3 regions of the Peptoanaerobacter stomatis genome follow, and region 3 is predicted to be linked to each of the others. Evidence: predicted binding sites of a transcription regulator. Region 3 holds the regulator's gene; each other region holds the start of a gene.
What was found. Region 3 encodes HrcA, which represses chaperone genes, less so after heat shock. Its sites were predicted from a motif close to TTAGCACTCNNNNNNNNNGAGTGCTAA; they were not measured.
Positions count from the first base shown of each region.

Region 1 (4,671 bases), 200 kb from region 3:
ATTAAGTGCATCTTCCATTCTTAATTTTTTCTCTTTAAGTTCTGTTTCTGTTGCTGCTCCTACTTCTATTACTGCAACACCACCTGATAATTTTGCTAATCTTTCTTGTAATTTTTCCTTATCGAATTCTGAAGTTGTATCTTCTATTTGTCTTTTTATTTGTTCAACTCTTTCAACTATTTTATCTTGAGCTCCTGCTCCATCAACTATTGTAGTATTTTCTTTTGTAACCTTTACAGTAGCAGCTTTTCCTAATTGTTCAAGTGAAGTTTCTTTTATATCAAATCCTAATTCATCTGATATTACTTGTCCACCTGTAAGTATTGCTATATCTTGTAGCATTTCTTTTCTTCTGTCGCCAAATCCAGGTGCTTTAACTGCTACTACATCAAATGTTCCTCTCAACTTATTTACTACAAGTGTTGATAGTGCTTCTCCTTCAACATCTTCAGCTATTATTACAAGTTTTCTGCCTTGTTGTACTATTTGCTCAAGTATAGGCAGTATATCTTGTATTGAGCTTATTTTTCTATCTGTTATTAGTATATACGGATCTTGTAAAACTGCTTCCATTTTTTCAACATCTGTTGCCATATATGCTGATACATATCCTCTATCAAATTGCATACCTTCAACCACATTAAGATTTGTACCCATAGATTTTGATTCTTCTACTGTTATTACTCCGTCTTTTCCTACTTTTTCCATAGCGTCTGCTATAAGTTGACCTATTTGTTCATCACCTGCTGATATTGCTGCTACTTGTGCTATTGATTCTTTATTTTCTACTGTTTTTGAATTTTTCTTTAAAGTTTCCACTGCAATATCTACAGCCTTATTTATACCTTTTCTAAGTAGTATAGGGTTAGAACCGGCAGCTACGTTTTTTAATCCTTCTCTTACTATTGCTTGAGCAAGAACAGTTGCAGTAGTAGTTCCGTCTCCTGCTATATCATTAGTTTTTGTAGCAACTTCTTTTACAAGCTCGCTACCCATATTTTCGTAAGCATCTTCCAATTCTATTTCTTTGGCTATTGTAACACCGTCATTAGTTATAAGCGGTGCTCCGAAACTTTTTTGTAGTATTACATTTCTTCCTTTAGGCCCAAGTGTAACTTTTACTGTGTCAGCTAATTTATTGACACCTCTTTCCAATGATTTTCTTGCCTCTTCTGAAAATTTAATTTCTTTTGCCATTTATATTACCTCCGAATTATTCTTGTAAATTAATCTGTAAAACTTTATTATCTACATTTGAAATATATTTTTCTTTTTTATATATTTTTTTACATAAGTTTCAAAACTCATCAGTCAATACTTCTGTATCTGTAATACTTTTATAAAATAAACAAACCATTGCAATAAATTATATTATTCAACTACTGCAAGTATGTCATTTTGTCTTAATATTGTATATTCTTGTCCGTCTATCTTTACTTCTGTACCTGCATATTTAGAAAATAATACTTTGTCACCTTTTTTAACTTCCATTTTTATTTCTTTTCCATCAATCACTCCACCTGGTCCTACTTCTACTACCTCAGCCTCTTGTGGTTGCTCTTTAGCGCTTCCTGTAAGTATTATTCCTCCCTTAGTCTTTTCCTCAGCCTCTAATCTTTTTATTACTACTCTGTCAGCCAATGGTCTTATTTTCATTATTAATTGCCTCCTATATAAATATAAATAATTAACCTTTTTATGTTAGCACTCAATTAATACGAGTGCTAACCACATATATTATTATATAACAAAAAAATTTTTTTGCAATAGTTTTTTATAATAAATATTAAATTTTTTATATACCTAAATTGCATTAACAAATACACAATTTTTTCTATAAGATATTCTAATTTATAATTTTTAAAATATTCTTAATAATTTTAATTATATAATCATTTTAAATATTTATACTTTTATTCTCTTTATAAATTTTGATATTTTAAATTATCATTAAACAAATAGCGGTATATGTTGTATTTACAAAATATAATTAACAGAAAAAATAAAATTATCTTTTGTAAAAATTTTATATATTTTTTGTAAAAAATATACTTAACTTTTTTAGTAAAAAATACTTGATTGTGCTTAATAAATTTAATATAATAGTAACTATAGCAATTTTTATTTTATAAAATTGTAATTTTAATGATTTTATGGAAGGTAAATAATTATATGTATGAAAATATTAAAAAAACTGAATTCAGTAATATTTCTGAAAATAACGATGATTCTCTGAATAGTTTTTTTCTTAAATACCCTGACTTTTCTTTCATTCATAATATGCTTCCTTGTGGAATATTCCGCTGCAAAAATGATAAAGATCTCACTCTTACATATATGAATGACGGTTTTTTGAGATTGACTGAATATACACGCGAAGAATTAATTAGATTATACAACAACAGTTTTGCAAGTATAATATATTCCGAAGATTTACAAAACGTTGTAACAGAATCTATGAATATTAAACCTTCAAGCATAGATATAGATATGGAATTTAGAATTATAACTAAATCAGGCAAACTCGTATGGGTACTAAGCAAAGGTATGATATGTCAATGTTCCAGTAATGAATATGAATATTGCAGTGCGCTTGTAGATATAACTTATCAAAAAAAAGCTATGCGTTTGCTTACGAAAAAAGCCGAACATGACGGACTTACAAATCTATACAACAGAGTTACTACTCAAATTCTTATAGATAATTATTTAAAATATGAAGTAGATAACTCAAAAGCGGTATTTTTTATCCTTGATATTGATAATTTTAAAACAATAAATGACACATATGGTCATCCTTATGCTGATACCATATTAGTAGATATAGCCAAATCTCTACGCTCCTTATACAGAAGTACTGACATATTGTGTAGAGTCGGCGGAGATGAAATGATTGTATTTCTTAAAGATATTCAATCTAAAGATATAGCTATGGATAAAGCCAATGATTTAATAAAATCAATCGCTGAAATTTCAAAAAGGCGTTCTACAGGCTTACCGATAACTTGCAGTATAGGTGTATCACTATATCCAAATGACGGAAAAACTTTTGATGACCTATATAAAAAAGCTGACACAGCTTTATATTATGCCAAAGAAGAAGGAAAAGGACAAATATTTTTTTACGATGCTCTACCAAAAACATATCACTATTTGAATGCTGAAACTAAACATACACATATAGATTCAAAGAATATGGAGCCTGAAACTGAGGGAGATTGGCTACTTTGGTATTCGTTCAATCTTTTAAACGATTCTGATGATATACCCGGTGCCATAAATTTGATATTATCATTACTCGGTCAAAAAACCGGAGTAGACAGAGTATATATATTTGAATATGCAGAAAATCACACGAGGTTTAGAAACACGTTTGAATGGTGTAATGAAGGTATAGACTCTGAAATGGAAAATCTTCAAGCTCTTACTATTGATAGTGTAAAAGCTATATTCGATAAGTTTGATGAAACAAACGGCCTATTATATTGTAAAGATATTGAAGAATTTTATCCTGATCCTATATACTATGTATTAAAACCTCAAAATATAACCTCCGTACTCCAATGTGAGCTTAAAAACGGCGGTCAAAGATTCGGTATGCTCGGCTTCGATGAATGTCACGGCAAAAAATATTGGAGTTTAAAATTAGTGGACTTGCTGATAAAATTTTCCCATCTTATAAGTGTATATCTTTCAAATTACAGACTAAAACAATATATACAAATGGAAGGCAATTCAAGATTCCCTTCATTATAATGATAAAAGACTGCTGTCAATATTTATTGATAACAGTCTTTTATTTTGCAAAATCTTATTATCAAATTTTAAATTTACCATATTTCAATATCTTAAAAAATTTTCTCATATCATCAATTATATTATTATTTTTATGCTTGTTCATAAATTCCTCAAGTAAATATTAATCTATCTAAAAAATTTTAAAAATTTCCTAAATAATTCCTGTAATCATCATACTCATATATAATCTGCACGCTTTGTACAACTGCTCTATTTTTATACATTCATTTTCTCTATGGACTACACTCAAATCTCCAGGTCCTATTATTACGGGTATAAGCGAGTTTTTTATAAGTACGCTTGCATCTGTTGAACCTGCAAATATATCAAGTTCGCATTTTTCGTTTATACTATCCAATCCTTTTTTTACCAATCTTATCAAATTATTCTCTTCACTTGTATGCCAAGAGTGACGCTCGTCTATTATCTCATAGCTTGCATCAAAATCCGGCACTTCACTTTTCACCTCTTGTATGAGTTCGTCCAATTTTTGCCATACTTCACTTGTTTCGTGTCCTACAGAAAGTCTTGCATCTACTGTAAATGTACATTTATCCGGTACTACTTGAGGCTCTACTCCTGCATTTATTGCAAGTGTTCTCCAAAATGAGCTTCCGTTTTCATCTGATGAATACTCGTCAAAATTAGTATTTTTTATTTTTTCTATAAGTCTTATAGCAAGATATATAGCATTTTCTCCAACACCTGCTTGAGAGCCGTGAGCGGTTTTGCCTTTTACATATACATCTGCCCAAGTTCTCCCCTTTCCTTTGTTACATATTTTCAAATCAGTAGGCTCACAAACTACAAGATATTTCGCATCTGATATGAGCTTTGAATTTAATAGTGCTTTTGAGCCTTTCATATAGTTTT
Region 1 is NZ_JH815225.1:706,996-711,666, forward strand. It holds gene groL (chaperonin GroEL) at 1-1,197, opposite strand, end outside; gene groES (co-chaperone GroES) at 1,372-1,656, opposite strand; gene HMPREF9630_RS02925 (diguanylate cyclase domain-containing protein) at 2,173-3,756, shown strand; gene HMPREF9630_RS02930 (M20 family metallopeptidase) at 3,950-4,671, opposite strand, start outside.
Region 1: the regulator HrcA is predicted to act here: its motif matches at 1,702-1,728, upstream of groES (co-chaperone GroES).

Region 2 (4,671 bases), 120 kb from region 3:
TTCATCTTGTAATTTTATCTGCTCTTGTAATTGTTTTTCCAATTCTACCAATTTACCGTATTTCAATCTTGATAGAGTTTCCAAATCATAATTGCGTTGTGCAATATCCATTTGGTGTTTTATATTTTCTATTTCTTCTTGTAGTTCCTTTACTTTTCCTATGCTTTGTCTTTCTACATCCCATGTTGCTTTTTTATTTTTATAGTCATCTTTTAATTTGCTTAGTTCTTCTTCTAAAACTACGAGACGTTTTTTAGATTGCTCATCAGTTTCTTTTTTTAATGCTTGTTGTTCTATTTCAAACTGCATTATTTTTCTGCTCATATCGTCTAAGTCAGTAGGCATTGAATCTATTTGTGTTCTTATCATTGCAGCAGCTTCGTCCATAAGGTCTATTGCTTTATCAGGTAAGAATCTGTCGTTTATATATTTATTGGAAAGTACGGCGGATGCTATTATGGCTGAATCTGAAATCCTAACACCATGGTGTATTTCAAATTTTTCTTTAATACCTCTTAGGATTGAAATTGTATCTTCAACAGTTGGTTGATCTACCATAATGGGCTGAAATCTTCTTTCAAGTGCAGCATCTTTTTCTATATACTTTCTGTATTCATCTATTGTTGTAGCGCCTATGCAGTGTAATTCTCCTCTTGCGAGCATTGGTTTTAACAAGTTTCCGGCATCCATAGAACCTTCTGTTTTTCCTGCACCTATTATTGTGTGTATCTCATCTATGAACATTATTATACGTCCATCAGATTTTTCTATTTCTTTTAATATTGCTTTTAGTCTTTCCTCAAATTCGCCTCTATATTTTGCGCCTGCTATTAATGAACCCATATCAAGAGCAAATATTGTTTTATCTTTCAATGAATCAGGCACATCATTTTTCAGTATCCTTTGTGCCAAACCTTCAACAACGGCAGTTTTTCCTACGCCCGGTTCACCGATAAGCACAGGATTATTTTTAGTACGTCTTGATAATATTCTTATTGCACGTCTTATCTCATCTTCTCTGCCTATTACCGGATCTAATTTTCCATTTCTTGCCATATCAACTAAATCACGTCCGTATTTTTCCAAAACGTTGTAGGTATCTTCAGGATTTTCATTTGTAACTCTTTGATTTCCTCTGATTTTTTCCAGTCTTTGCATAAAATCTTGACGTTTTATGCCGAATTTTGAAAATATATCGCTTATTATTGTTCCTTTTTCCTTAAACATAGCAAGGAATAGATGCTCTACAGATACATATTCATCTCCAAAATTCTTACTTTCATTTTGAGCGTTTGATAATAATTCGCTCAATTTTCTTGATGCGTAGACATTACTTATACTGCTTCCTGAAACTTTTGGCAATTTATTTACCATATCATCAACATCTGATATTAATGAACTTACATTTATATTCATAAGACTTAATATTTTAGGAATAATACCGTTATCTTGTTCCAATAATGCTTTTAATAAATGTATACTGTCTATCTCTTGGTTAGAATTATTTAATGCAGTATTTTGTGCTTGTAATACAGCTTCTTGTGACTTTTGAGTAAGTTTTTCCAAGTTCATAACAAAACCTCCTATTATTAAAGATTTTTTAGTAAATCTCATATAATTTAATTATTTTTTCAAGTTAAAATTTAATCTATATATTAAAATAAAAAATGTCAAAATTTATTTATAAATAGAATAATATTTTACAAATAAAATTAATAATGATATTTTCTTTTTAATAAAATGTTGATATCTTAATAAAATTCTTTTTATTAGCACTCGTTATATATGAGTGCTAATAATTATATTATAGTCTTATTTTTATAATTGTCAATACTATATGAAAAAAATATTTTTATATATTTTTGAAATATAATTTATACTAATATCCAATTAAAAATAGATATTTTTTTAATATGGTTTAGTTTTATATTATTTTTTTCAAATATATGGTTTTATTTTTAAAGTTTATTGATTTTTAGCAGATTTTAATACTAAAATTTTATTACAACAAAATATTACATTTTTATAAAAATAGTTAAGATTAATAAGTTTTAAAATGTAAAATAAATATTTTTATAGTATAAAAGCTATATAAGAATATTTTGTAAAAAATATTGAAATTTCAATATTTTTGTGCCGGATTACAATGATGTATTATAATATTTATAAACAGAATGTTAATAATAGTTTTATAAAAAACTTGCTTTTTGTAAAAAATTGTAGTATAATAAATTACAAATTGTAACAAATGAAAAAGGAGTTTTAATATGTTTAATATAAAAAAATTTTTATTTTTAGGGGCATTTATATCAATTCTGTGTATGCCGATGAGTGTTTTTGCTGAAGATGATGCGCAAGATCTTGGCGGTAAGAGTGATGGAGATTTTATGATTTTTGAAGATAGCAATGAACTTGAATCTATAGATTTGGCAATACAGATTTTCAAGGTAGGCGTTATTGAAGAAGAAAAAGAAGAAAAGGTACAAAAACAGGAACAAAATCAAAAAAAATCAGATAATAAACAGGAGTTTAGTAAAGAAGGCGGTAAGATGGTAAGCTATATGATGTCAAAAAATTCAGGCTTGTCTAAAGAAAATGCTCAAAAGATATATAACTCTGTAATCAAACACTCTTCAACTTATGGTACAGATCCATATCTGGTTTTTGCTATAATGGAGCAAGAAAGCAGGTTTAATCCGAATACAAGCTATCAAGGTGCATATGGTCTTATGCAACTATATTATACAACATTGCCTTATTTAGGTATAAAAATGGATGAAGTATATGATATAGATAAAAACATAAAAGCAGGCGTTAAAGAAATATCCGGTAATATAAGTATGTTTGGAAATTATACTACAGCATTAAGTGCATATAACTGGGGTTCCGGAAATGTTAAGAGAGGGACATATAATACAAAATATGCAAACAGCGTATTAAAAAGAAAAACAAATATAGAGTCAAAAGTAAAATAGAAGAATGATTTTTATAAAAAGGCAGTTAGGATTTTAGAGCTTAACTGCTTTTTTTATAGGCTTAAGCTTGTTTTGTAAATGCAAAGATTTTACAAAACAATAACCCATTTGCTATGCGGATGGAGGGAATGTCCCAATATTTCATATATAAATTTATGATAATATTAATACTTTCTATTTGCTTCATATATTAACAGTAATTTTCTAAAGATAAAATACAAAAAACCGATATCTTTAAAAAGATTCAAAAATTTATTGACTAAAAATACAGTTTTTATAATTTTAATGATATTATGATTTATATTATAAATATTATAGTTTTTTAGATAAACAGCAGAATTATATATGATAGTTAAATATTCAAATAACGAAATAACCAAATAACTACATCAAGATTACAAGCACATATATTAAAAATACTGATTTAAGAAGATGCAATTAGGTAAGCTATACCAGCTTAAAGAACAGATAGACCACACTGACATATTAAAAAAATGAATGATGTACGATAAATTTTACTTTATAATGATGCAATATATTTATTCACAAGGAGGTGAATACTATTGAAAATATCAATGATTGATAACACTATATTCAAGGGACTGTACAACAGCAAGGATAATTTACCTAAAAAAGAAAATACTCTTGATGATAAAACATCATCTCTACTAAGAGAACTGAAAAATGATTCAAAAGAAGAAGAAAAAGATAAAAAAACTTATGAGATGTCTGATGAAGAGATTGCAAAAAACTCTTATACAAAAAAATTAGTAGGTGTAAAATCATTGTCAAAAAAACTGCTTGAGGAAATAGAGCGTCAAAATAAGTTAAGGGAAATGGAACTCAAAAAACTAAAGGCTCAATCAGTATATAAAAAAATTGCATCAGGTAGTGTAGTAAGTGAAGAAGATATGCGTTTGATGAAAAAATATTATCCTAATATGCTGTTAAAGGCTAAAGATATAGACAAGCAGAGAAAAGATGTCGAGCTGTTAGTCCAAAATTCAAGGACAAAAAAAGAGGCTCAAAAAATAGTAGATATGTCTTCAAAAGAGATTTTTGAAGTAGATAAGGATAAACTCGTATCTCTTAGAGAAAAGCTAAGAATAATGATAGAATTTAAAGAAGATATAGATTAATAATAGTGATGTATATTGTATATTTGCTTTGTAGTTTATATATAATATATTATTATCTATAATACGCTTATGATTTGAAATATATTTTTTTAATTAGCAATAAGTTTTTAAAAATGAGAATATCTATTATTCTATTAACTTTTAATATACATAGATATATAATAAAAATGTTAAATTGAATGTATTTGAATAATGATGCTTTTGTCTACACAGATGTTAGAGGTAGCATTAATCAAATACATTCAAACGTTTATATGTCTATTTTAAATCTAATTTTAGTGTATTAATATAAATTAACTTTTCTTATATTTATTTTTTTCCTAAATATAGAACTTTGTTTATAATCACACCTATTATTGCCGCCAAGCTCAAACCTGAAAGGCTTACATTGGAAGTTATCGGTATTGCTATGTTTAAGCCTATGATATTTCCAAGACCTATTATTAATATTATGGCAATTATTATTATATTTTTTATGTCAAATTTTATATTACTGTCTTTTAGAGTTCTTACACCTATCAATGAAATCATACTGAAAAGCATTAAAGATATTCCAC
Region 2 is NZ_JH815225.1:633,541-638,211, reverse strand. It holds gene clpB (ATP-dependent chaperone ClpB) at 1-1,572, opposite strand, end outside; gene HMPREF9630_RS02645 (lytic transglycosylase domain-containing protein) at 2,268-2,975, shown strand; gene HMPREF9630_RS02640 (hypothetical protein) at 3,539-4,114, shown strand; gene HMPREF9630_RS02635 (uracil-xanthine permease family protein) at 4,424-4,671, opposite strand, start outside.
Region 2: the regulator HrcA is predicted to act here: its motif matches at 1,770-1,796, upstream of clpB (ATP-dependent chaperone ClpB).

Region 3 (4,671 bases):
ATGCTTTCATTAGTTTTTCTATTTCTGCTCTTATTTGCTCTGCTGTTGAGTTTACATCATCTTTCACTTTTTTAACATCTTCTATTGCACCTTCTACTGCTGTTTTTTCGCCCTCTGTAACTTTATCACCCAAATCTTTTAATGATTTTTCCATTTGATATATAGTATTTTCAGCGTGATTTACAGCTTCCACTCTTTCTTTTCTCTTCTTATCTTCTTCTTCGTGCATTTTTGCTTCTTGTACTTTTTTATTGATTTCATCTTCTGAAAGATTAGTAGATGATGTTATTGTTATTTTATTTTCTTTTCCTGTTCCTAAGTCTTTTGCTGTAACGTGTACTATACCGTTTGAGTCTATATCAAATGTTACTTCTATTTGAGGCATACCTCTTCTTGCAGGAGGTATTTCATCTAATCTGAATCTTCCTAATGTCACGTTTGCGTCTGCAAATTCTCTTTCACCTTGTAATACATGAATGTCAACGGCTGTTTGATTGTCTTCTGCAGTTGAGAAAACTTGTGATTTCTTTGTAGGTATTGTTGTATTTCTTTCTATTATCTTTGTAAATACTCCACCCAATGTTTCTATACCAAGTGATAAAGGTGTTACATCAAGAAGTAATACATCTTTTACATCTCCTGCAAGTACACCGGCTTGTATAGCTGCTCCAAGTGCAACACATTCGTCAGGATTTATTCCTTTTGAAGGATCTTTACCAGTAAATTTTTTGATTGCTTCTTGAACTGCTGGTATTCTTGTAGAACCACCTACCAATAATATTTTAGCCAAGTCATTAACTGAAAGTCCTGAATCTTGAAGTGCTTTTCTTGTAGGCTCCATTGTTTGCTCTACAAGATGTGCTGTAAGTTCGTTGAATTTTGCTCTTGTTATATCCATATTAAGATGTTTTGGACCTTCTGCTGTTGCTGTTATAAAAGGAAGATTGATATTTGTTGTAAGTGTTGATGATAATTCTTTTTTAGCTTTTTCAGCAGCGTCTTTCAATCTTTGAGCTGACATCTTATCTTTTCTCAAATCAACTCCGTCTGTTTTAATAAATTCGTTAGCTATATAATCAACTAAAACATTGTCGAAGTCATCTCCACCCAATTTATTATTACCGCTTGTTGCAAGAACTTCAAATGTTCCGTCTGCTATTTCAAGAATACTTACGTCAAATGTTCCTCCACCAAGGTCGAATACCAATATTTTTTCTTCTACTCCGTCTTTGTCAACTCCGTATGCAAGAGCCGCAGCTGTAGGCTCGTTTATTATTCTTTTTACATCTAATCCTGCTATTTTGCCTGCATCTTTAGTTGCCTGTCTTTGTGCATCTGTAAAATATGCCGGTACTGTTATTACAGCTTCTGTTACTTTTTCTCCCAAATAACTTTCCGCATCAGCTTTTAATTTTTGTAATATGATTGCTGATATTTCTTGTGGTGAGTAATTTTTATCGTCTATTGTTACTTTATAGTCTCTACCCATTTCTCTTTTAATTGATGATATTGTTCTGTCAGGATTTGTAACTGCTTGTCTTTTTGCAGGTTCTCCTACTATTCTTTCTCCGTCTTTTGAAAATGCTACTACTGAAGGTGTTGTTCTCATTCCTTCCGTATTGGCTATTACGACTGCTTCCCCACCTTCCATTACTGCTACGCAAGAGTTTGTTGTACCTAAATCTATTCCTATTGTTTTTGCCATAATTATTTACCTCCGATTTTGTAAATGTTATATTTAAATTTATAATTAAATCAAGTATTTTTTAAATAATTTTTATTTATTTTGATACTTTTACCATAGCCGGTCTTATCACTTTTTCTTTTAATTTATATCCTTTTTGCAATATCTCTAATACTTTGTCGGGTTCATCTCCTTCTACCTGCATTACTGCATGATGATAATTAGGGTCGAACGGTTCATTTAAGCATTCAATCTCTTCCAAACCGTTTTTATTGAGCACATCTTCAAGTTGCTTTTTTATCATATCCACACCTTGATAGAAACCTGTTGTATTTTCTTTTTCACTATCTAAGGCTCTTTGAAAATTATCAAGCACTGCAAGTAATTCGGTTACTATTTTTTCATTTGCAAATGTTGTCAAATCCTGTTTCTCTTTTGTAACTCTTCTCTTATAGTTCATAAATTCAGCTTGAGTTCTTTGTGCTAAGTCTTTCATCTCATCAACTTGCTTTTCAAGTTGTTTTATCTTTTCAAGATTGTCATCTATTTCATTAACTATTGTATCTTCTTCTAATTGTTTATCTTTATTGTCAGATGTTTCTTGATTTTCAATATCCGTTTCAATAATATCCTCAGTTTTCAACTCTTCCGTCATTTTTTCTCCTTTCAAGCACTCAATAATTATACAATACTACACTTAAAGTTTGCTTAATCTATTTTTATTTTATAGTCAAAATACCTCACTTATATATTTGGTGATATATTTCATCAGTGAATATGCCTTTCCATAATCCATTCTCTTTGGTCCTATTATTCCGAATTTTCCAATATTATTGCCTTTTAACTCAAAATTTGCAGTAATAATGGAGCAGTTGTCAAGCAAGTCTCCCATAGACTTATCCCCTATTATAATGTTTATATTATCTTTTTTCACACCTTGATTTTGTACAAGCTCTACGAGTTCATCTTTGTTGTCGAACAACGTCAAAAATGATTTTACCGTATCTATATCATTGAACTCAGGATAGTTGAATATATTTTTTGTACCCTTGAGCATTATACTGAACGGCACATCTTGAGATAAATTGCTGTTTATAGTTTCAAGCATATTATCAAGCAACTCATCATATTGCATTATTTCTGATTTCACATAATTTACAAATTTATCTCCCAGTGATTTTATGTCTTTTCCAATTATCTCTTCTTTTATAGTTTGTGATATTATTTGTAATTTATCAGACTCTATAAATCTGTCTATATAAATATTTTTGCTGTTTACTCTTCCATCTTCCATTACAATTATCATAATTATTTGATGCTCGTTAAGTTTGACAAGCTCAAAATGGCTTATCTTTTCTTTTTTATCCTCATCGTTCTTCATAATTGCTATAGAAGTATAATTAGTAAGACTGCTTAACAGATTTACCGTTTCATCCAATAATGACTGTATTTGATTTATATTTGAATCAAGTGCTGTTTTAATGAGTTCACGCTCTTTTATATCAAGCGAACCACCTTTCATGAGTTCATCAACATATAAGGAATAAGCAAGCGGTGACGGCACTCTACCTGATGAAACGTGAGGTTGCAACAAAAATCCCATCTCTTCAAGATCTGACATTTCATTTCTTATTGTAGCAGCACTTATCGAAAGCTCTTTGTTTTTAGAAATTGTCCTCGAACCGACAGGTTCTGCAGTATTTATATATTCTTCAACTATAAATTGAAGTATTTTCAGTTTCCTTTCACTTAATTTGCTGTTCATAATTATCCCTTATTCCTAAACATTCAAACATAAATTTTAAAAATCTAAACTTTTTCTTGATATTCAAATATTTTTACTATTTTTTGTTAGCACTCTTATCGGTAGAGTGCTAACCACATTTACTATACTACTACTTTTAATTCTGTTTGTCAATAGGTTTAAAAATTTTTTTAATTTATTTTTATGCACATAGAAAGGTGCTTTATTTTTTCAGTTTAAAAATATTTGAAAACAAAAAAACTATAATAAACTAAAAAATTAATTTTATATAAAAGCATTAGTTTAAAATTGAAATGAGTATATACATCTTGTATGTTTCCTGTTTTGTTATCTCATTTGCATATTTTATAGTTATCTTTTCATTGTTATATGACAGATTTTCTCCTATTATAAACTTAGGATTTTTATTATTTTTCAAATAAATCTGTGCTATATCATACACAGATGTCTTGCCGTCTGTGAAAAAAGCAGTTTTTTTCGACATCAATATCATCTCTTCATTTATCTGTCTGCCGTGAAATGATGTTATATACACATCATTCATATTTATCTTCATCTTGGCAAACAAATATGCAACGCTGCTTATGCCTGATATTATATTTATATCTTCATATGGTTTCATATTTTCTATAATATAGTTGCTTATCCCGTACAAATTCGGCTCACCTGATGCTAATACACATATATCCTTATCTATATTATCTTTAATATTTTTAATAATATCCTCAAGTTTTACATACTCAATATACTTGGCATCTTTATTCAAGTAATTCACTGCTTGTATCTGTCTTTTTGCACCTATTATAAGCGTAGAGTTTTTTATTGTATCAATAGCTTTTAAAGTTATATTCTCTCTATCTCCAAGTCCTATACCTACTATATTTATCATACTCATTTCTCCGATATGCTAAAAAATATAATATATACCAAATCTAATACTAAATCCTATTTAAATCACCATGTAAATTTCAAAAAAATATAGATTATAAAATTAACAAATATGATCGTCTAATCAGATTTTAGTATAAAAAATTAAATAAATATTAATTATTATATATACTAATATATTTGAGGTCAATATACATACTTTTTTATATACTGATATTGGTATAAAATAGATAGCTTAATATTATATAAAAATACAAAAAAACTTTATATAATTTGTAATTATATATTGACAAATATAAAAAATGTGATAAATTTATATTAGCACTCATTACTA
Region 3 is NZ_JH815225.1:509,762-514,432, forward strand. It holds gene dnaK (molecular chaperone DnaK) at 1-1,705, opposite strand, end outside; gene grpE (nucleotide exchange factor GrpE) at 1,782-2,339, opposite strand; gene hrcA (heat-inducible transcriptional repressor HrcA) at 2,415-3,449, opposite strand; gene cbiE (precorrin-6y C5,15-methyltransferase (decarboxylating) subunit CbiE) at 3,727-4,338, opposite strand.